DNA from 3 places in the Arthrobacter sp. UYEF3 genome. Region 2 is predicted to be linked to each of the others. Evidence: predicted binding sites of a transcription regulator. Region 2 holds the regulator's gene; each other region holds the start of a gene.
What was found. The regulator Rex, encoded in region 2, represses fermentation and respiration genes when NADH is low (regulators of the CRP and FNR family bind a similar motif). The targets are predictions, from matches to a motif close to CTTGTGAANNNNTTCACAAG.

Region 1: ABIB14_RS12055 (queuosine precursor transporter) is a predicted target of Rex. The motif match lies at 3,657-3,676, and genes of this name have one in related genera.
Region 3: ABIB14_RS13390 (glyceraldehyde-3-phosphate dehydrogenase) is a predicted target of Rex. The motif match lies at 2,574-2,593, and genes of this name have one in related genera.

The regions. Positions count from the first base shown of each region.
Region 1 is NZ_JBEPNK010000015.1:75,317-81,782, reverse strand. It holds gene ABIB14_RS12080 (hydroxymethylpyrimidine/phosphomethylpyrimidine kinase) at 1-191, opposite strand, end outside; gene ABIB14_RS12075 (MFS transporter) at 334-1,749, shown strand; gene ABIB14_RS12070 (hypothetical protein) at 1,727-2,050, opposite strand; gene ABIB14_RS12065 (TIGR01777 family oxidoreductase) at 2,047-2,949, opposite strand; gene ABIB14_RS12060 (TetR/AcrR family transcriptional regulator) at 2,984-3,640, opposite strand; gene ABIB14_RS12055 (queuosine precursor transporter) at 3,917-4,612, shown strand; gene ABIB14_RS12050 (DUF559 domain-containing protein) at 4,705-5,667, opposite strand; gene ABIB14_RS12045 (dienelactone hydrolase family protein) at 5,814-6,466, opposite strand, start outside.
Region 2 is NZ_JBEPNK010000006.1:80,277-86,742, reverse strand. It holds gene ABIB14_RS06255 (helix-turn-helix domain-containing protein) at 118-330, shown strand; gene ABIB14_RS06250 (30S ribosomal protein bS22) at 524-622, shown strand; gene ABIB14_RS06245 (HAD family hydrolase) at 727-1,545, opposite strand; gene ABIB14_RS06240 (glutaredoxin family protein) at 1,723-2,007, shown strand; gene ABIB14_RS06235 (redox-sensing transcriptional repressor Rex) at 2,109-2,804, shown strand; gene ABIB14_RS06230 (hypothetical protein) at 2,900-3,583, opposite strand; gene ABIB14_RS06225 (hypothetical protein) at 3,760-4,371, opposite strand; gene ABIB14_RS06220 (YceI family protein) at 4,577-5,125, opposite strand; gene ABIB14_RS06215 (histidine phosphatase family protein) at 5,340-6,005, shown strand; gene ABIB14_RS06210 (TlpA family protein disulfide reductase) at 6,008-6,466, shown strand, end outside.
Region 3 is NZ_JBEPNK010000019.1:9,818-16,283, forward strand. It holds gene ABIB14_RS13365 (zinc ribbon domain-containing protein) at 1-33, shown strand, start outside; gene ABIB14_RS13370 (YaaA family protein) at 93-857, opposite strand; gene ABIB14_RS13375 (slipin family protein) at 909-1,802, opposite strand; RNA gene rnpB (RNase P RNA component class A) at 1,915-2,308, shown strand; gene ABIB14_RS13385 (LPXTG cell wall anchor domain-containing protein) at 2,380-2,532, opposite strand; gene ABIB14_RS13390 (glyceraldehyde-3-phosphate dehydrogenase) at 2,810-4,303, shown strand; gene ABIB14_RS13395 (hypothetical protein) at 4,371-4,580, shown strand; gene ABIB14_RS13400 (HNH endonuclease family protein) at 4,713-5,510, shown strand; gene ABIB14_RS13405 (hypothetical protein) at 5,606-5,893, shown strand; gene def (peptide deformylase) at 5,972-6,466, opposite strand, start outside.

The DNA.
Region 1 (6,466 bases), on a different contig from region 2:
CAGTTGTCCTTCGGATCGAAGGAAACGATGCAGGTCAGGTTCGCGATGCCGAACACGCCGAGTTCCTGGAACGTCTTTAGGTCCGCCTGCGCACCGGCGCCGCCGGTGGCCTCGGAGCCGGCGATGGTCAGGGCGACGGCGGGATAGGCGCTGGTGTCGGAGGGTACGTTGTCCACGGCGTAAGAAGTCATGGAGCTATCCTGCCATCCGCGGAAAACCGGGCGCATTGTGCCCATGTCCAATATGACCACAACCCGAGTGTTCTGGATCACGGGGAATAGGGTGACGGACGGCGTAGCTTTCTTGCGGCGCCGGATTCAGGAAGGTTCATTGATGAGCACTCAATTGTCCGAAGCGGCCCAGACCAGAAAAGCCGTCGGCAACATCCTCAAAGGCTCGGCCGGCAACCTCGTCGAGTGGTACGACCTCTACGTCTACACGGTCTTCGCGGCCTACTTCCAGACGCACTTCTTCAACTCCAAGGACGAGCTCCAGGCCGGCCTTGAGGCGATGGCCGTCTTCTCGACGTCGTTCCTGATGCGCCCGATCGGCGCCTGGTTCTTCGGCCGTTACGCCGACCGGAAGGGCCGCAAGGCCGCACTGACCCTGAGCGTGACAATGATGTCCGCCGGTTCCTTCGCTATTGCGCTGCTCCCCACCCAGGAAGTGATCGGACTGTGGGCCCTGATCCTGCTGGTCCTCATCCGCGTGATCCAGGGCTTCTCCGTCGGCGGCGAGTACGGCACCAGTGCCACCTACATGTCCGAGGCCGCCACCACCAAGCGGCGTGGTTTCTTCTCCAGCTTCCAGTACGTCACCCTGATCGGCGGCCAGATGCTGGCCCTGCTGGTGCTGGTGATCCTGCAGAACGCCATGCCCAAGGGCGACCTGACAGAGTGGGGCTGGCGCATCCCGTTCGCGTTCGGCGGCGTCGCCGCCCTCATCGTGCTTTGGCTGCGGCGCACCATGGAGGAAACCGTTTCGGCCGAGCAGATCGAGGCAGCCACGGCCCCCGTGGCGGCCGGCGAAGCGCGGCCGGGCACCATGAGGCTGCTGTTCACCAGCTACTGGAAGCCGCTGATGATTTGCATCGGGATCACACTCGGCGGCACGGTAGCGTTCTACACGTACACCAACTTCATCCTGAAGTTCATGAATGACACCTCGGGCATCGCCAAGACCGACACCTCGGTAATCAACTTCTGGGCATTGTTCATTTTCATGCTGCTCCAGCCCGTCTACGGCATCATCTCGGACAAGGTGGGCCGGAAGCCGCTGCTGCTCTGGTTCGGCATCACCGGCGTCCTGTTCACTTGGCCGCTGCTCTCCGCGTTGGCCGGCACCAAGGATCCGTTCACGGCGTTCCTGCTGATGATGGGCGGGCTGCTGATCGTGGGCGGCTACACCTCGATCAACGCCCTGGTGAAGGCTGAGCTGTTCCCCGCCTCCATCCGTGCCCTCGGCGTCGGACTCGGCTACGCGATCGCGAACTCGCTCTTCGGCGGCACCGTCCCGCTGATCGGCGCGGCCCTGCAGAAGTCCAACCAGGAAGAGCTGTTCTTCACCTACGTCACGGTGGCCATCGGCATCTCGCTGCTGGTGTACATCTTCGCGCTGAAGAACAAGAAGTCCACGTACCTGGACCACGAGCAGGGTCACGCCTGGGAACCCGCCGACGTCGTCATCACTGCGGGCGACTCGGGCCGCGAGGGCGACGGCAAGGACCTCATCGACGCCTCGCGCCGCTAGGGTTCCGGCCCGCGATTCCTGCGCCGTTTCGACGGTTTCCTGCAGGAAAGACGCTGCGCAGCGTCGAAACGGCAGGGAACCGTCGAAGTGGCGCGCCGCGGGCGACCGCTGCCCAGCCGATGACAACCGCCGGGATCGCGCCCACCAGCAGGGCCGCGACGGGGAGGAAGCTGAAGCCCACGGCGCTCGGGGTCAGGAACAGGGTCCAGGCGCTGAACAGGACACAAAAGCTCGCGTGTGTCACCAGGATGCCGGTCCAGACCGCACCGGAACCCAGCTCGACCCGTATAGGCCGGCTCACCGCCGAGCTCCGCCGAGCCGGTCCAGCGCGGACTCCAGCCCGGGCTCCTGAAAGGCGAACCCGGCATCGAGCAGCCTGCGTGGCTCCACCCAGCGACTCTTAAGCACCAGCTCGGCTTCCGTGCGGATCAGCACGGCTCCGAGCTTCAGCAGCCACCCGGGCATGGGCATGCCCCACGGCACCCCGTGGGCGCAGCGGACCAGCCGCATCAGCTCCCGGTTCTGCACGACCTCCGGCGCCGCGACATTGACCGGACCGGTCAGGTCAGGGCGCCGGTGCAGGAAGCCCACTGCGCGGTAAAGGTCTTCAATATGGATCCAGCTGAATTTCTGCGCCCCGTTGCCCATCCGGCCGCCCAGGCCGAGCCGCGCCAGGTTCGCGAAGGGACGCATCACTCCGCCTCCCGGTCCCAGCACGATCGCGATGCGCAGCGGAATCTTCCGGGTATGCGGAGTCGGTGCCAGGTCCAGCGCCTCTTCCCAGGCGCGGGCGACGTCGACGGAGAACCCGGTGCCCGGCTCGCCGTCGTCCTCCGTTTGGGGCCGGTCCTCGGCGTGCCGGTAGATGGTTGCCGTGCCGGCGTTCAGCCAGGTGGCCGGGGGACTGCTGCAGCGCGAGATGGCACGGCCAAGCACCGCCGTCGTGGTTGTCCGGGAGTCAAGGATCTCGGCTCGGTTCCGCGCGTTGTAGCGGCAGCTCACTGAACGCCCGGCCAGGTTCACGAGGAGGTCGGCGCCATTGAGGGTGCGGGCAAGGCCGCCATCGTCTCCCCAGTGGACGGTGTCAGCGGGCGAGCGGCCGATGGTCCGCACCTCCCAGCCATCGTCCCCGAAGCGGCGCCGGAAGTAGCTCCCGATAAAGCCCGAGGCGCCGGCCAGGACCACAATGTTCTTTCCCATGATTCCCCCGATGGTTGTGTGCTGTTGTCCGGCTTTAGCCCCGGACGGTTCGGCTCAAGTCCAGGGCGTCGTCGAGGATCCTGCTGACACCGGGAATCCTGGCTAGCGACAGCCCGCGGGCAATCAAGGGGGCGAGGCCGTCCACGAGCTGCCGAGTGCGGCGCTGTCCCTGCGAGGTGTCGTACACCCAGAAAAGGGTCACGCCCATGTAGGCGAGCCACAGAAGCTCCGGAAGTTCCGTGCGGAGCTTCCGGGGAGCGGCGGGGCTGGCCCCGTCGACGGCGGTGCGGTAGGTCGCCAGCGCAACCTCCCTCGCGGCCGCCGAGGCGGCGTTGAACGGATTGACGGGCGACGCCGGACGGATGGCGGTGGTGATGAACTCGGCACCGAAGCGGTGGTACGGGGCCATGACGTCCAGTCCGGCATGCATCGTGGCCTTTAGCCTGCCGCTGAGGTCCTTGACGCCGACGACTGTCTCCGCGGCCTTGCGGGCATGCTCGGACTGTACCTGCAGGTAGAGCTCGTGGACCAGGTCATCCTTCGAGGCGAAGTAGTAGTAGGCGTTGCCGACGGAGACGCCGGCTTCGGCGGCGACGGCGCGCATGGTGGTTTTTTCGAAGCCGAGGTCGCGGAACATGCGCAGCGCGACGTCGGCCACCAGTTGCCGGGTTTGTTCGCTTTTGCCTGTCATGGTATCCCGTCGCCAGTTTCTGAACGTGTTCAAATAGGATGGCACAGCTTTTGAACACGTTCAATTAATTGTTTCGGACTGTCCCCCGGGACAGACCCGGGAGGGGCGGCAGGGCAATGACCGGGAGGTCGGCGCGCAGGACCCGCCGCGCGGGTGCGAGAATGGAGACGGTTCCAGGTGCGCGCCGCCGGAGCTTCCCAGTGCTAATACAGCCGGCCGTCCGGGTTTCATCTCTTGTTCCGGGCCGCCGAGCGAACCACTACGACAGGAACACCCATGACTTCCGCCAAGACCCTGCCGGCACCCGCCCCGCCAAAATTTGCCTCGATCGGCTCCCCGTACTTCGGTATCATGCTGGCCGTCATGGCCGTGGTGCTGATCCTGTCCAACATCGGGGCCTCGAAGGGCGTCGCGATCGGGCCGATCATTACCGACGGCGGCTTCTTCCTGTTCCCGCTGGCCTACATTCTGGGCGACGTGATCAGCGAGGTCTACGGCTTCAAAGTGGCCCGCAAAGCCATCCTGACCTCCTTCGCGCTGTCCGTCTTCGCCTCGCTTTGCTACTGGATCATCATCGCGCTGCCCGGCTTCACCGACGACTACGGCGTTGCCAAACAGTCGGCACTCGAGTTGGCCCTCGGCCCGGTGCCGCAGATCGTGCTCGCCTCCATGCTGGCCTTCCTCGCCGGCCAGACGATCAACTCCTGGATCCTGGTGAAGATGAAGGCCCGGTCCGGAGAGAAATCCCTGTGGGCGCGGCTGATGGGGTCCTCCGGCGTCGGCGAATTCGTAGACACGCTGATCTTCTGCAGCATCGCCGCATCCGTTATAGGCATCACGAACTTCGGCATGTTTGTGAACTACGTGGTGGTGGGCTTTGTCTACAAGACACTCGTCGAGTATTTGTTCGTGCCGCTGACCTCACTCGCGATCCGCTGGATCAAGAAGCGCGAACCGAGCTACGGGGCTTAGGGGCAGCCCGTCCCCGCACCTTGGCGCCGCCGCTGCCCTCTGGCGCCACTGCCGTTTCGACGGTTCCGTGCCAGCTCGACGTTTGGAATCGTCTATCCGACACGGAACCGTCGAATCGGGGAGGCATCGGCCGCCGCGCCGTTGCGAAATGCCCGCAGGACCCGGTACTTGAACTCCACCTCGTTGAACAGGTCCTTCCACTCGATTCGGAGGAATGTCCAACCCTGCTCCATAAGTGCCTTCTCGCGCCGCCGCTCCGCGAACAGGACGTCCCCCGTGGGCTGGTAGTCGAAGTACTTGCTCTTGCCGTCGAACTCGAGGGCAACCTTGCGTTCGGGCCACGCAAAATCCAGCCGGTATTCCCCGAACGGAGTAGGGACGCGGAACTGCAGCTCCGGCGGCGCTATTCCGAGCCGGTGCAGCAGCTCCCTGGTGCGGCTCTCTCCGGCCGACTCGGAGCGAGGATCGGCCAGTTCGAGGGCCCGGCGCAGCGTGACCACTCCGTTGCGGCCGACGAGCACTGAACACTGTGTGCGCAGGAGGCCGAGGTCCGCACCAATGCGAGCGGCGTGATCCACCAGGATCACGGCCTGGGGAACAGTGAACATCAGGCAACAATCGATGACCGTGCGTTCCAGCGACGTGCAGGGGAGCCCGTCGATATAGCAGATCTCGCGGCTACTCAGGAGACGGGTGTGGGCCACGACCTCGCGCCCGTGGGAGATGCCGGAGGGGCGGCCCTGTTGGGTGAAATGCACTCGGTTATCGGCGTTCCACAGCTGGAGGCCACGGAGGCTGGCACCCGAGACGTGGCTGTAGGCGAACCCTCCCGTCGACGTCGTGAGCGTTCCGAGGGCATGTGCAGAAATTAGCTGCCGACGTCGGGCTGTGGCGTTCAAACCGCGCCACCAATGCCCGCGGGCGTAGCAGCCGCGGCGCAGCCGGACGAGCGCGGCCCCCTGCACCAGCCGCGCGATGGCCCGGGAGTTTAGCCCGGACGCCAGGAGCTGGTCTGTTCGCCAGAGGTCACCGGCGGCCGGGAGTTCGGGAGGCATGGGACCAGCTTTAACCGCGGACCAGACGCTGGCCAGACAACCTTGCGGATATGTGGACAACCCCCGTTTCGACGGTTCCCCGCCTCGTCGGCGTTGCCCGTCGTCGAGCCGGCGGGGAACCGTCGAAACGGCGGGTGGCGGAAGATCTAGCCCTTGAGGGCCCCGTCGAGAAGCTCCCGGAGTTCGCGGAAGTGCCGTTCCGTGGCCTCCGCGTCGAAGGCCGAGGTGTCCGCCATCGAGTAGCCGTGCGATGCGCCGGCGTAGATTTCATTGGCGGCTTCGAGACCGGCCGCGTCCAGGGCCTTGCCCAGCCGCGCCACGGCGTCGTGATCCATGCTCCGGTCATGGTCGGCGTGGCCAAACACGAACCGGGCCCGGGCGGTGCCGAGCCCCAGGTGAGGGCTGTCGGGGGCGTCGGTCGCGAGCCCGCCGCCGTGGAAGCCGCCGCAGGCCGCAACCGCGTGTGGGTGGGCGGTCGCCGTGCGGACAGCCAGCCGTGCGCCCATGCAGTAGCCGGCGACGCCGATGGGGCCGGGCGTTACGCAGTCGAGCTGGCCGAGGGCCTCCAGCCACGCGTCGATGTCCTGAGCAGCTTTGTCCGTGCTGAGGCGTCCCACCCGCGGAAAGGCGGCCGCGCCGGCGGCCTCGCGGCCCTCAGGGGTGCCCATGTCCGTTGCCGGCGCAAGCTCTGCCGCCGTTCCCTCGCGGTAGAAGACGTTCGGGGCCAGTACGACGTAGCCCCAGTCGGCGATGCGCTGCGCCATGTCCTGGATGCGGGGGCGCAGGCCGAAGGCGTCCA
Region 2 (6,466 bases):
TTGGCACCACGAACCTCTAGAGTATCTAGCACATGGTTGTTTGATGGCTCAGCATCGGCACACCGCCATGTCGTTCAGACGGGGCAGCCGTTCGCTTGAGCAAAAGGAATAAGGGAAATGTCTTCGGAGGCAAACTTCTCCAACGCGCGCTTTCTCACCGTGGCCGAGGTCGCGGACGTCATGCGGGTGTCAAAGATGACCGTGTATCGCTTGGTGCACTCCGGCGAGATGCCGGCAGTGCGCTTCGGCCGCTCGTATCGGGTTCCGGAAACCGCCGTCGAACAGTACCTTAAGGGTGCCGTTGTCGACGGACGAACCGAGACGGGCTGAGACTTCTGCCGTCGCACGCGGCCAAAGCAGACCTCCTCGCGAGGCCTGAGGTCGTGGTGTGCCCCCGACAAGCGGTACTCTGTTAAGGAACGTTTTACGTCATTGTAAGAACCTGTCAGTTGTGCAGTCTGCTGCTTAGCCCGCGGACCCTATCCAACGGGCAGGTAATGCATCTAGCCGGTAAGGAACTTTCGTGGGTTCAGTTATTAAGAAGCGTCGCAAGCGTATGGCCAAGAAGAAGCACCGCAAGCTGCTTCGCAAGACGCGCCACCAGCGTCGCAATAAGAAGTAGAGATACTTCACACAAACGAAGTGCCCGTTGCCCTCCCGGCGGCGGGCATTTTCTTTTGCTTCCGGGCCCGCGTCTCGGTAGCGCGACTCCCGCTCCGGGCGGCTCTACGCGGAGGGGCCGCGGAAGCGGGAGAAGCCCCGCCAGAGGCCGTAGACCGCCCCGCCCACGGTCGCGAACTTGAGGCCCAGGGTCGCCGCCCGGCGTCCGGAACGGAAGTCGTAGACCGGCCAATTGTGTTCGCGTGCGTGGCGGCGCAGCCGGCCGTCGGGATTGATGGCCACCGGGTGCCCGACCATGCTGAGCAGGGGGATGTCGTTGTGCGAGTCGCTGTAAGCCCAGCAACGGTCCAGATCCAGGCCCTCCGCCTCGGCTACGCCGCGGACCGCCACGGCCTTCGCCGGACCGTGCAGGATCTCGCCCACGAGCCGTCCGGTGTAGGACCCGTCGCGGATCTCACCCACCGTGCCGAGGGCGCCGGTGAGGCCCAGCCGGCTGGAAATGACGGTTGCCACCTCGATCGGGGTCGCCGTGACGAGCCAGACCCGGCGGCCCATGCGCAGGTGCTGTTCGGCCAGCGCCTTGGTGCCCGGCCAGATCCGCGACTCGATCATCTCGTCGTAGACCTCCTCGCCGAGGGCTTCGATGTCCTTCACTGTGAGACCTGAGCCCAGGCTCAGGGCGCTGTCGCGGACGGCGTGGACGTCGTCGATGTTTTCGCCACGGAGCACGAACATCAACTGCTTCCAGGCGAAGCCGGCAGCCTGCGGGATTGTGAAGGCTCCGCGCTGGTGCATTTTGCGGGCGACGTGGAAGAGACTGGCACCCCGCATGAGGGTGTTGTCGACGTCGAAGAAGGCCGCCTCGCTGTGCTGCGGTGTCACAGCCGGCCGCGTGGCCACAGCGACGATCTTCTCCTCGGGCATGCCTCGAGTCTAGTCAATACCGGCGGCCCGTACGCGCAGTTGACCCGCCGCCATGCCCCCTTACCGCGTCGAAATAGCGTTGGTATACCGTTCGAATCCGTCGGGGCCGCGGAGGGGACGCCGGCGGGAGCGCGGACCGCGTCGACGCCAGGACGAGGGCAGGGCTACCGTGGGACCATGGCCAAACCCGCACCCCAGCCCGCGCCCCATCCTTGTGTAGTTTTGATCACCAAAGCCAATTGCCACCTGTGCGCTGACGCGCGCGACGCCGTCGGGCGCGTCACCGCAGCGCTGGGACTCGGGTGGTCCGAGCGGTCCATCGACGACGACGCCGGCCTGCGCGAGCGCTATGCCGAGGAAATCCCAGTGCTGCTGGTGGATGGTGTCCAGCGGGATTTCTGGCGCATCGACGAGGCGCGGCTGGCCCGTACACTGCGCCGTGCCCTGGGCCAGACGGCCTGAATACTCCCTGACCTTGGGGCCGGTGCGGCCGCGGTCTGCTTTGTGACACTTACCACCGTGGCTCTAAAGTGGAGAAACAACGCGACGCAATGGAGCAGATAGTGACTTCGCTGGATTCATCACCCGATGCCCTGCCCGGGGGAGCCGGTACTGCGGCCAAGCAGATCCCGCCGGCGGCCGTGGCACGGCTGACGCTGTATTTGCGCGCCATGACGGCAATGCTGGCCGAAGGAGTGGACCGCGTTTCCTCCGAGTCGCTTGCCGAGGCCTGCGGTGTCAGTTCCTCCACGCTCCGCAAGGACCTCTCCTACGTGGGCTCCTATGGGACCCGCGGCGTGGGCTATGAAGTGCAGTACCTGAACCGGCACATCGCCGCGGCGCTGGGCCTGACCCACGACTGGAAGGTCGCGATTGTCGGCGCGGGCAACCTCGGCAAGGCGCTCGCCCGTTACGGCGGATTCGAATCGCGCGGCTTTGACATCGTGGCGATCTTCGACGCCGACCAGATGGTGGTGGGCAGCGAGGTCGGCTGGCTGCGGGTGAGCGACGCCGCGGACCTCGAATCCGTGCTGCACCGCACGGGTACCAACATGGTGGTTCTGGCGCTCCCCGCCGCAGTGGCGCAGGGCGTGTGCGACCGCGTGGTGGCCGCGGGCGTGCGCAGCATTCTCAGCTTTGCCCCGGTCATGCTCCAGGTGCCCCCCGGAGTCAATCTCCGCAAGGTGGACATGGCCACCGAGCTGCAGATCCTCGCTTATCACGCGCAAAGGGCGCAGGATCCGGAGGACGCCGACTAGCTTCAGTCGGCTGTTCCGGATCCTGCGCCCTTAACCCCCCTGAACCCGCACTGTTATCCCGCCCGATATCCCGCCTGCGGCGGGGGTGCCCCGGTTTAGCGCCCGTACGGGTACTGGGCGGACGGGTTGGCGAAAGGCTGCTGCTTCCGGAAGTAGGGGGAGGTCGCCGGCAGGTACAGCATCACGATGCCCGCAATGCCTGCCAGCACCGCGAGGGTGCCGATGCTCAGCGGGAGCAGGCTGAAGATCGACAGTACGGCGAAGACCGTGCCGAGAATCCGTGCCCAGTTCCTGCCCTTGCGGACGTTGAGCGCCACAAGCGCGTAGAGGGCCACGCTGATCACGGCGAACACCACGATTGTCCCGGTCAGGAAGGGCTTGACGTCATTGAAATTGACGGCCGCGCCGCTTGCCGCCATCTGCTGCTGGAACATGTCCCGCAAGGCCGGGGTGTCCAGGGCACCAATGGACAGCAGGAGGGAGAGGACCCAGATTGCGCCGGAGGCGACAATCAGCCAGAAAGCGATATTGACGAGCCTGGGCACAGCACCGGGGGTCTGCTGCTGACCGTAGGGTGATTGAGCATAGGGGGACTGGCCGTAGCCCGGCGCCTGCTGGCCGTACTGCGGTGCGTTCTGGCCGTAGCCCGGCGCCTGCTGGCCGTACTGCGGTGCGTTCTGGCCGTACTGCGGGGCCGGGGCCTGCTGGCCGTACTGCGGAGCCGGCTTGCCCGACTCGGACCCGTCCGGGCTGGAAGGCTCGACTGGCGGGATACTCATGGCGGTCCTTTGCGTTTCTGTGGCGGAATGGGCTACCGGACCGGTGTCGCACCCTGCCCAGCGTGGTCTAACTCCACGGTACCCCGGCCCTGCCGAGGTTTGGGTCATTCCTCAGCGGTATTCTCGCCCACTGCATCCGCCGTCGCCGTGCGGGGTATTCTCCGGCTCAGTCGGGACTAGAGCCGGCCAGTGAAGGAGTTGAACCACGACTGCGAGTTGGGCAGCCACATCAGCACGGTCGCGGCCAGGCTAATGACAAAGCCGGGCCAGCTGCCGCCTCCGGCGATACCCGTACTGAAGGCTGCGAGGACAAGGCTGACGCTGGCGGCGATGGTCAGCGCAAAGCGGGCCCACGCCCAGCCCTCCTTCATCTTCATCGCGAGCGTGACCTGCGCACCCGCCAAGGCGAGGGCAACCAGCACCAGCAGCAGCAGCAGGATGCCCGCCGGCGGCGACACCACAAACAGAACCACCGCGCCGAAAAGCCCGATCACTCCCGCGAGCAGTCCCAGCAGGCCTCCGACCACCCACACCCAGTAGGAGATCTTCAGTTCAGGGGGCATCGCCGGGACGGTGAACATCCCGGAATAGCCGCCCGCAGGCAGGACGTCATGGAAGGTCCGCGGTCGGTGGGCGGGCCACTCAAAGCGGAACCCGCCCGGCCAGCCCGGCCCGACCGGCTGGCCGGACGCCCCGCCTAGCCGTTCCCCGCCCGGCGGTAAGCCACCCGGTTGCGGGGGAGTGCCCCGTGGCTGCTCGGGTTCGGAGGCGTCGCCGGGATTGCTCATGATTTTCACTTTAGACTCCGGGACCAGTGCTTCCTAGCGGACTCCTTCGGCGGTGCCATGTCGTCGCAAGGAGAAAGACGGAACACCGCGGGGGTCGGCCCGCTTAAGCCAAACACCCCGCTCCATCCGGGGATGGGGCGGGGCGTTTGGAAGCGTCTCCGGCGAGCGCCGGAGGAGCCTGTCCGCCCTCAGGGGGCGGCGCGGACTACGCTGCGGGGGCGATGAAGGCCAGTTCGAGGTTGATGGCAACCTTGTCGCTGACCAGCACGCCACCGGCGTCGAGGACTGCGTTCCAGGTCAGGCCGAAGTCCTTGCGGCTGATGGTGGTTTCGGCGGTCAGGCCGGCGCGGGTGTTGCCGAACGGGTCAACGGCCACGCCGTTGAGTTCGGTGTCCAGCGCCACCGGGTGGGTGACACCCTTAATGGTCAGGTCGCCCAGCAGCTCGTAGGCGTCGCCCTTGGCGACGATGGCGGTGGAGACAAAGGAGATCTCCGGGAACTTCTCGACGTCGAAGAAGTCCTCGCCGCGGACGTGGCCGTCGCGGTTGGCGTCGCCTGAGTCGAAGCTCGCGGTCTTGATGGTGGCGTTCACCTTGGAATCGATGACGTAGTTGGCGAGGTCCAGGGTCGCGTCGGCTTCCTTGAACTGGCCGCGGACCTTGCTGATGCCTGCGTGGCGGACGCTGAAGCCGATTTCGCTGTGCGAAGGGTCGAGGGTCCAGGTGCCGGTGGTGAGGTTGGTAGGAAGTGCCATGGGGGTTCTCCTTGGGTCGGGTGGGTGGTGCTCAGGTTCGACTGAGCCCAGGCCGAAGCTCCATTTGTTGAAGTCTCAACTAACTGCTCCACCCAGTATAAACATGCATTTGCATCTTTTATTCCGTCGCCGGGGAACATTTCTCAAAAAGTTTGAGTTCTACCTTTCGTAGAAGATTTCGCCATTGCCCCTGCCCTTTGAGAAACTGGTAGACATGCCCCAAGCCACTGTTCATTTGCTCCGCCACGGCGAGGTCCACAACCCCGAAGGTGTCCTGTATGGCAGGCTGCCGGAGTTCCACCTCTCCGAGCTGGGCCAGGAGATGGCCCGAACGTTAGCGGAACACTTCAGTGACCGCGCCGCACAGGGGGCCAGGATCGTGCATCTTGTAGCCTCCCCGCTGACCCGCGCCCAGGAAACCGCCGAGCCGATCTCGCGGGCGCTCAACCTTGACATCGTGACCGAGGAACGGATCATCGAGGCCGCCAACTACTTCGAGGGGCTCCAGGTTTCCAAGGGCGAACTCTTTAAGCCCAAGCACTGGCGGATGCTGCGCAACCCGCTGCGTCCGTCCTGGGGCGAGCCGTACCGCGAGCAAGCGGCGCGGGTGACCGCCGCAGTGCAGGACGCGCGGCTGCGGGCCATTGAACTCGGCGGCGCCGGCGCGGAGGCCATCCTGGTCAGCCACCAGTTGCCTATCTGGGCCGCCCGTCTCAGCGCCGAGGGCCGGCCGTTATGGCATGACCCGCGGAAACGCGAGTGCACCCTGACCTCCGTAACGTCGCTCGTGTTCGACGACGCCGGGAGGCTGCTGCGCGTCGACTACAGCGAGCCCGCTTCCGCCCTTCTGCCCGGTGCGTCCAGCACCCCGGGAGCCTGAGCATGTACGGGAAGGGTCCGCGACTGAGCCGCCGCAGCCTCCTCACCGCCGGCGGCGGTGCGCTTGCCGTTGTGCTGGGTCTGTCCGGCTGCGCCCAGGAGGACGCCCTCGCCAAGCAAGCCAAGGCGGGCGACAACAAGAACTACGTCGCCGGTGACGGCTCGGTGACCGAATTCGCCGTCGCCGACCGGAAAGCGCCGGTGGACATCAAGGGGACGCTGTTTGACGGCACCGCCGTCACGGCGTCGGACTTCCCGGGCAAGGTCACGGTGCTCAACTTCTGGTTCGCCGCCTGCGCCCCGTGCCGGGTGGAGGCGCCGTCGCTGGAGGCCCTGCACCAGGAGTTTAAAGACCTCGGCGTGCAGTTCTTCGGCGTCAACCTGCGCGATGAGAAGCCGACGGCGGAAGCGTTCGATAAGACCTTCAACCTGACGTATCGGAGCTTCAACGACAAGGACGGG
Region 3 (6,466 bases), on a different contig from region 2:
TGCATCCTGATTCGTTCCGCAGAGTGGGGCTAACCACCCGACCGACTCGCAGTTGTTGTCAGTTCAGCCCTGGCAACGGCCACTATTTCCGGTCAGTTGGGCAGGATGAGGTTGAGCGTGTACGGCTTCCGGGCCGTGCCTTCGACCAGCTCCGCGGACCACTTCTCCGCCGCGGCCTTCTGTAGCTGCGCGGGGGACCGCAGGGTCTTGCCGCGGCGGGTCAGCAGATGCCGGGCCAGCTCCCCGCGGGTGTGCTTGGCGAAGTGGCTCACCACCTTGCGGACCCCGTTGACCTCGGTGAAGACGTTCACGGCCACCGTCTGTTCCGGCGGGGGAGCCCACGCCGCGGCGTAGGTGCTGGAGCGGCAATCGACCAGCAGTTCGCCGGCGGTTTCTGCGGCGAGGGCCTCGGTCAGTTGCGGTTTCCAGAAAGAAGCCAGCCGTCCCACGTCGGGCAGCGCCGTTCCCATCGACAGCCGGTACGCCGGCACCCGGTCCGCGAAGCGGATCGCCCCCCAGAGGGCGGAGATCACCAGCACTGACCGGTCCGCCTTTTTCCGTTGCGCCGGGGTCAGCGAACGGTAACCCAGGGCGTCGTACAGGACCCCCGAGTACACCTGGTGGGCGGGGGCGGCAGGCTCGGCGTGCAGCCGGGTGTTGCGTTCGACGTCGGCCTTCAGCGAGGCGCCGACGCCGAGCAGGGCCAGCGCATCCTCATGGGCGCTTACGGTGCCGAGCGCCTCAAGAACCTTCGCGCGGTGGCTGTTGAGGCCGGGGAAACTGAGGGACGCCGGGTCGACGGCGTCGCCGCCGGTGGCGGGGGTCTTGCCTTCGGAGGGGAGTAGCAGAATCAGCACCGTACGATCCTACCGGCGGCGGCGGCGGCGGCCCGGCGCCGGTGGCCGGTGTCAGGCCACCTTGGCTGGTGCCGCCGGTACAGGATCCGGTGCCGAGGCCGCTACCGGGACCGGAAGGGGGACCGGGGCGAGGCCCCCGAGAGGGACGGCCGCCGTCGCCACTGCCTTCGCCGCCTGGGTTTCCCGGGCCAGGAACGCGGACAACTCGCCGATGGTGCTCATCAGCGGGGCGGGGAAGACCACTGTGGTGTTCTTGTCCACACCGATTTCGACGAGCGACTGCAGATTGCGCAACTGGAGGGCCAACGGGTGCGCCATCATCGTGTCAGAGGCTTCGCCCAGCGCCGCAGCCGCGATGGATTCGCCTTCCGCGGCGATGATCTTCGCCCGCTTCTCCCGCTCGGCCTCAGCCTGCCGGGCCATGGCACGCTTCATGCTCTCCGGCAGCTGAATGTCCTTGAGCTCCACCAGGGTCACCTCGACGCCCCACTCCAGCGTGAGGGCGTCGAGGATTTCGCGGATGTCTGTGTTGATGTGCTCCGTCTCGGACAGGGTCTGGTCCAGGCTGTGCCGGCCCACCACTTTCCGGAGCGTGGTTTGTGCGATTTGATTGATCGCGGCGGCCACATTTTCGATCGCCACGACGGACTTCACGGCGTCGATCACGCGGTAGTACGCCACTGCGGAGATGTCCAAACTGACGTTGTCCTGGGTGATGATGCCCTGCGACTGGATCGGCATGGTGACGATCCGAAGGCTGACCAGCGGGAGCTTGTCGATCACCGGAATAATGAAGCGCAGCCCCGGCAGCCGGACGCCGGCGACCCGGCCCAACCGGAACAGCACGCCCTGCTCGTACTGGCGGACAATCCGGATCGACATCCGGGCCGCGATGAGCAGCAGGACCAGAATGATCAGCCAGATGATGATGGCGGTGAAGTCCATCCGAATCGCGTCCTTCCCTAGCGGGAACACCTGCTTCCATTCTCCCACCGGCGGGACCAAAAGGCTCCGCTGCGGGCACGCGGCCGGGGGAGACCGTAGAATGATCGACGGATGGGTTGACCAGGCGGCCGCGCGTCACGCAAGTGGCTCGAGGAACGTCCGGGCTCCGCAGGGCAGGGTGGTGGGTAACGCCCACTCGGGGTAACCCGCAGGCCAGTGCCACAGAGAATAGACCGCCTGCCCCGGCGTCGTGTCCGCACGGTTCGGGGATCAGGTAAGGGTGAAACGGTGGTGTAAGAGACCACCAGCTTCCCGGGTGACCGGGAAGGCTAGGTAAACCCCACCCGGAGCAAGGCCAGACAGGACACGTTTGAGGGCTGCCCGCCCGAGTGTCCGGGTAGGCTGCTGGAGGGCGTCGGCAACGGCGTCCGTAGATGGATGGCCGCTACTCCCGCGCCGGTAACAGCGCGGGAGCACAGAACCCGGCGTATCGGTCAACCCATCCACCCCAACGACAAAACGGAAGGGGCCGGCACCGTGTGGTACCAGCCCCTTCAGTGAAAAAATCGGTGTCGGATCAGGTGTTGGCCTTCCGCTTCACCCAGCCCCAGACCGCGGTTGCAACAAACAAGATCAGGCCGATGATGGCCAGCCAGACCAGGCCCTTCACGACGAAGCCCAGGATCGAAAGAATAAGCCAAACGACTAGTAGTGCAATTATGAGTCCCATTTGGTCATCCTAGGTTGAGGGGAGTCCGCCGGCCGGGATTGCGTGTGAGTGATTTCACGCCGCCCGGGCGCTGCAGAGCGGCCGGGCCGCCCTAGAATGGAGAACGAACGTAGAGGTTCGGCCGCCGGTCTGCGTTCGCAGCCGGTGGTTTTTCTTTGCGCTCCACGCAGGCGGGCGGGGTGGACCGAATCCCCGCGGCCCCAGGGTTCCGGACATCCGCCGGCGGCCGACTTCCGCATACGAGGACGTATGCGGTGGATTTTAGGAAGGTAGTTCTGTGAGCCAGACGTCAGATTCTTGTCTTGATACGTGGATGGGCCGGGAGGCGCTCGCCGAGGCCATGATTCCGGTGATCGGCCGGCTGTACCGCGAAAACAACGTGGTTACGTCCATCCACGGCCGCAGCCTGATCAACAAGTCCACCATGAACATCCTCAAGGCGCACCGCTTCGCCCGCCGGATGAGCAAGGAAGAGCTGCGCCTCGAGGAGACCGCACCCCTGCTGGATGCCCTCACCAAACTGGACCTCGGCGCCGCGGCCATTGACATTGCCCGCCTCACCGAGAAGTACCGTGCCGAAGGCGACGGCGCCAGCCTGGACGCGTTCCTGCGGGCCGAACTGGCCGAAGTAGTGGGCAAGCGCGGCGGCGACGACCGCACCAGCACCGACGTCGTCCTCTACGGCTTTGGCCGCATCGGCCGCCTGCTGGCCCGCCTCCTGATCGAAAAGGCCGGCGGTGGCCACGGCCTGCGCCTGCGTGCGATCGTGGTGCGCCGCGGCTCCGACAACGACCTCGCCAAGCGTGCCAGCCTGCTGCGCCGCGACTCGGTTCACGGTTCGTTCGAGGGCACCATCAAGGTTGACCCCGAGAACGACACCATCACCGCCAACGGTGTCCAGATCCAGGTCATCTACTCGGACAACCCGGCCACGGTGGACTACACCGCCTACGGCATCCACGACGCGCTGGTCGTCGACAACACCGGCCGCTGGCGCGACGCCGAGGGCCTGTCCCAGCACCTGCAGAGCAAGGGCGCCTCCCGGGTCCTCCTCACCGCTCCGGGCAAGGGCGAGCTGAAGAATATCGTGCACGGCATCAACCAGGCAGCCATCACCGATTCGGACAAGATCGTTTCCGCGGCCTCCTGCACCACCAATGCCATCACTCCCGTGCTGAAGGCGATCAATGACCGCTACGGCGTGGTGCACGGCCACGTTGAAACGGTCCACTCGTTCACGAACGACCAGAACCTGATCGATAACTTCCACAAGGGCGACCGCCGCGGACGCTCCGCCGCGCTGAACATGGTCATCACCGAGACCGGTGCCGCCAAGGCCGTGGCCAAGGCCCTGCCGGAACTCCTCGGCAAGCTCACCGGCAGCTCCATCCGCGTTCCCACCCCGGACGTATCGCTGGCCATCCTGAACCTCAGCCTGGAAAACGGCACCTCCAAGGATGAGGTCAACGACTACCTGCGGGAAACGTCGCTGCATTCGGCGCTGCGGAAGCAGATCGACTACATCGATTCGCCCGAAGTTGTCTCCACCGACTTCGTCGGCTCCCGCCGGGCAGGCATCGTCGACGGTCTGGCCACCATCTCCAACGACAAGAACCTGGTGCTCTACGTCTGGTACGACAACGAGTTTGGCTACAGCTGCCAGGTGGTCCGGGTCATGGAGGAAATGGCCGGCGTCAATCCGCCGTCCTTCCCGGCCAAGGACGCGGCAGCCACCCTGGCGGCGGCTGGCCTGCCGGTCGAGGTCGGCTAACCCACTTCTTGCGACTTTCCCGGCCGTGTCTCTGGAATCGGCCGGGAAAGGGAACCACAATGGAGCCATGGAACAGAACCCGGCTCCGGAACACGAAACCACCTTGGAACACGCCCTTGATCTGGCACGGCGGAATGCCAAGGAAGCCAAGCGCCTCGTCGATGACGCCCGAGCCAAGCGCGACGTGGGGGAGATTGACGATGCCCGCGTCAGTCAATTGGAAGGGTTGCTGGCCCTCGCCGACGAGGACCTCCGCCGGGTCACCAGGGAACAGTGACCGCCCGGCCGTAAGCGCCCTTCAGGGGCCCGGGGTGCCACCTGTCCTGCACACTGTGGAGAATGGCTCCGGCGACGGTGTTTCGTCTTAGGCTGTGAGGGTGCAGCAGACCCACTCCGGACGAGCGCGGCCATGACCGCCACCTGGAACGACTTCCGGCGTGCCCGACTCCGGTACCGCCAGGCGTGGGCCCTCCTGGCTACCGGGCTGCTGGCGCTGGCTGCCGTCCTGGTCTGGTTTTTTACTGCGGGACAGTTTGCCGTGGCCGAGCCGCAGGCCGCCGGCCCCCGCGACGCTCCCGTGCTCGCTGGGGGCTGGATGAAGGCTGTTGCCCCGGTGCGGCCTGTGCCGGGCGGCCGTGCCCTCGACACGCTGGAAGCCCTGCCGGTCAAAGGCCGTGCAGCCGCGAGCGGCTATGACCGGAGCGCATTCGGTCAGTCCTGGCTCGACGTCGACCGCAACGGCTGCGACACACGCAACGACATTCTCCGCCGCGACCTGGCCGACGCCCGGTTTACCGAAGGATCCCGCTGCCGGATCGGGGCCGGGTCCTTCCAGGAGCCCTACACCGGCCGGACCATCGAGTTCCAGCGCGGAGCGGAATCAAGCAAAGCCGTGCAGATCGACCACGTGGTGGCCCTGGGGGACGCGTGGCAGAAGGGCGCCCAGCTGTTGACGGCCGTGCAGCGCCAGCACCTGGCCAATGACCCGCTGAACCTGGTCGCGGTGGACGGGCAGGCCAACCAGGATAAGAGCGCGTCCGACGCCGCCACGTGGCTGCCCCCGAACAAGGCGTTCCGCTGCCACTACGTCGCCCGGCAGATCTCGGTCAAGGCAGCATACGGACTGTGGGTGACGCCGGCCGAGAAGGACGCGATGAAGCGGGTCCTGGCTGCCTGTCCGGAGCAGCAGACCGTCGTGCCGCGCTGAGCCGGGATGGGTCCGGATTCCAAGCTCATTGACATGGCGGCCCGACGGGTCTAGGACTTGGGCTGTCAGCACGGCAACCAGTCGAGGAGCGCAAGATGGCATACGGAGTTGTGCACTTTTTCCCGGGGGGAACCAAGGAGCAGTACGAGGCGTCAATCGCCGCGGTTCATCCCGGTGAGGGACGCTTGCCGGAAGGCCAGCTCTTTCATGCCGGCGGAGCCTCGGCCGGCGGCTGGTCCATCATGGCGGTCCATGATTCGAAGGAGAGCTGGGAGAAATTCCGGGACGGCATCCTCATGCCCAAGATGCAGGCGGGCATCGAGGGCGGCTTTACCTCCCCGCCGGAAGAAACCGTGATTGACCTCTACAAGGTGATGCCCTAGACGTCGGAATCTTTTCCGCTAGGGCCCGGATCACGCGGCTCTCCTCCTCAAACGGGGCGAAGCGTAGCCGCCGCGGCCCTAGTGGCCGAAGGGATCCGGATCGACGCCCGGCATCCAGGTCAGCCCGGGGACACCCCAGCCGCTTTTCCTGGCCTGCTTCATCGCCTTGCGGGAGTAGCGGTCGATCAGCCGGTTGACGTACAGCTTGCCGTCGAGGTGGTCGTATTCGTGCTGGATCACCCGGGCGAACCATTCGGTCGCCTCGAACTCGACCGGTGTGCCGTCGCCGTCGAAGCCTTGCACCCGCGCCCACTCGGCGCGCTTGAGCGGGTACTGGCCGCCGGGGAAGGACAGGCAGCCTTCCTCCTCCTCGTCCGGGTCCGGGAGTGCCCCCGAGACCTTGGAGAGGGTCAGTACCGGATTTACGACGACGCCGGACGGCGGCGCCCCGTCGTCGTTTTCGAACCTGTACACGAACAGCCTCCGGCCCACGCCGACCTGAGGTGCGGCCAGGCCCACGCCGTTGGCGGCTTCGTTGGTCTCGAACATGTCTGCGATCAGGGTGCGCAGCTC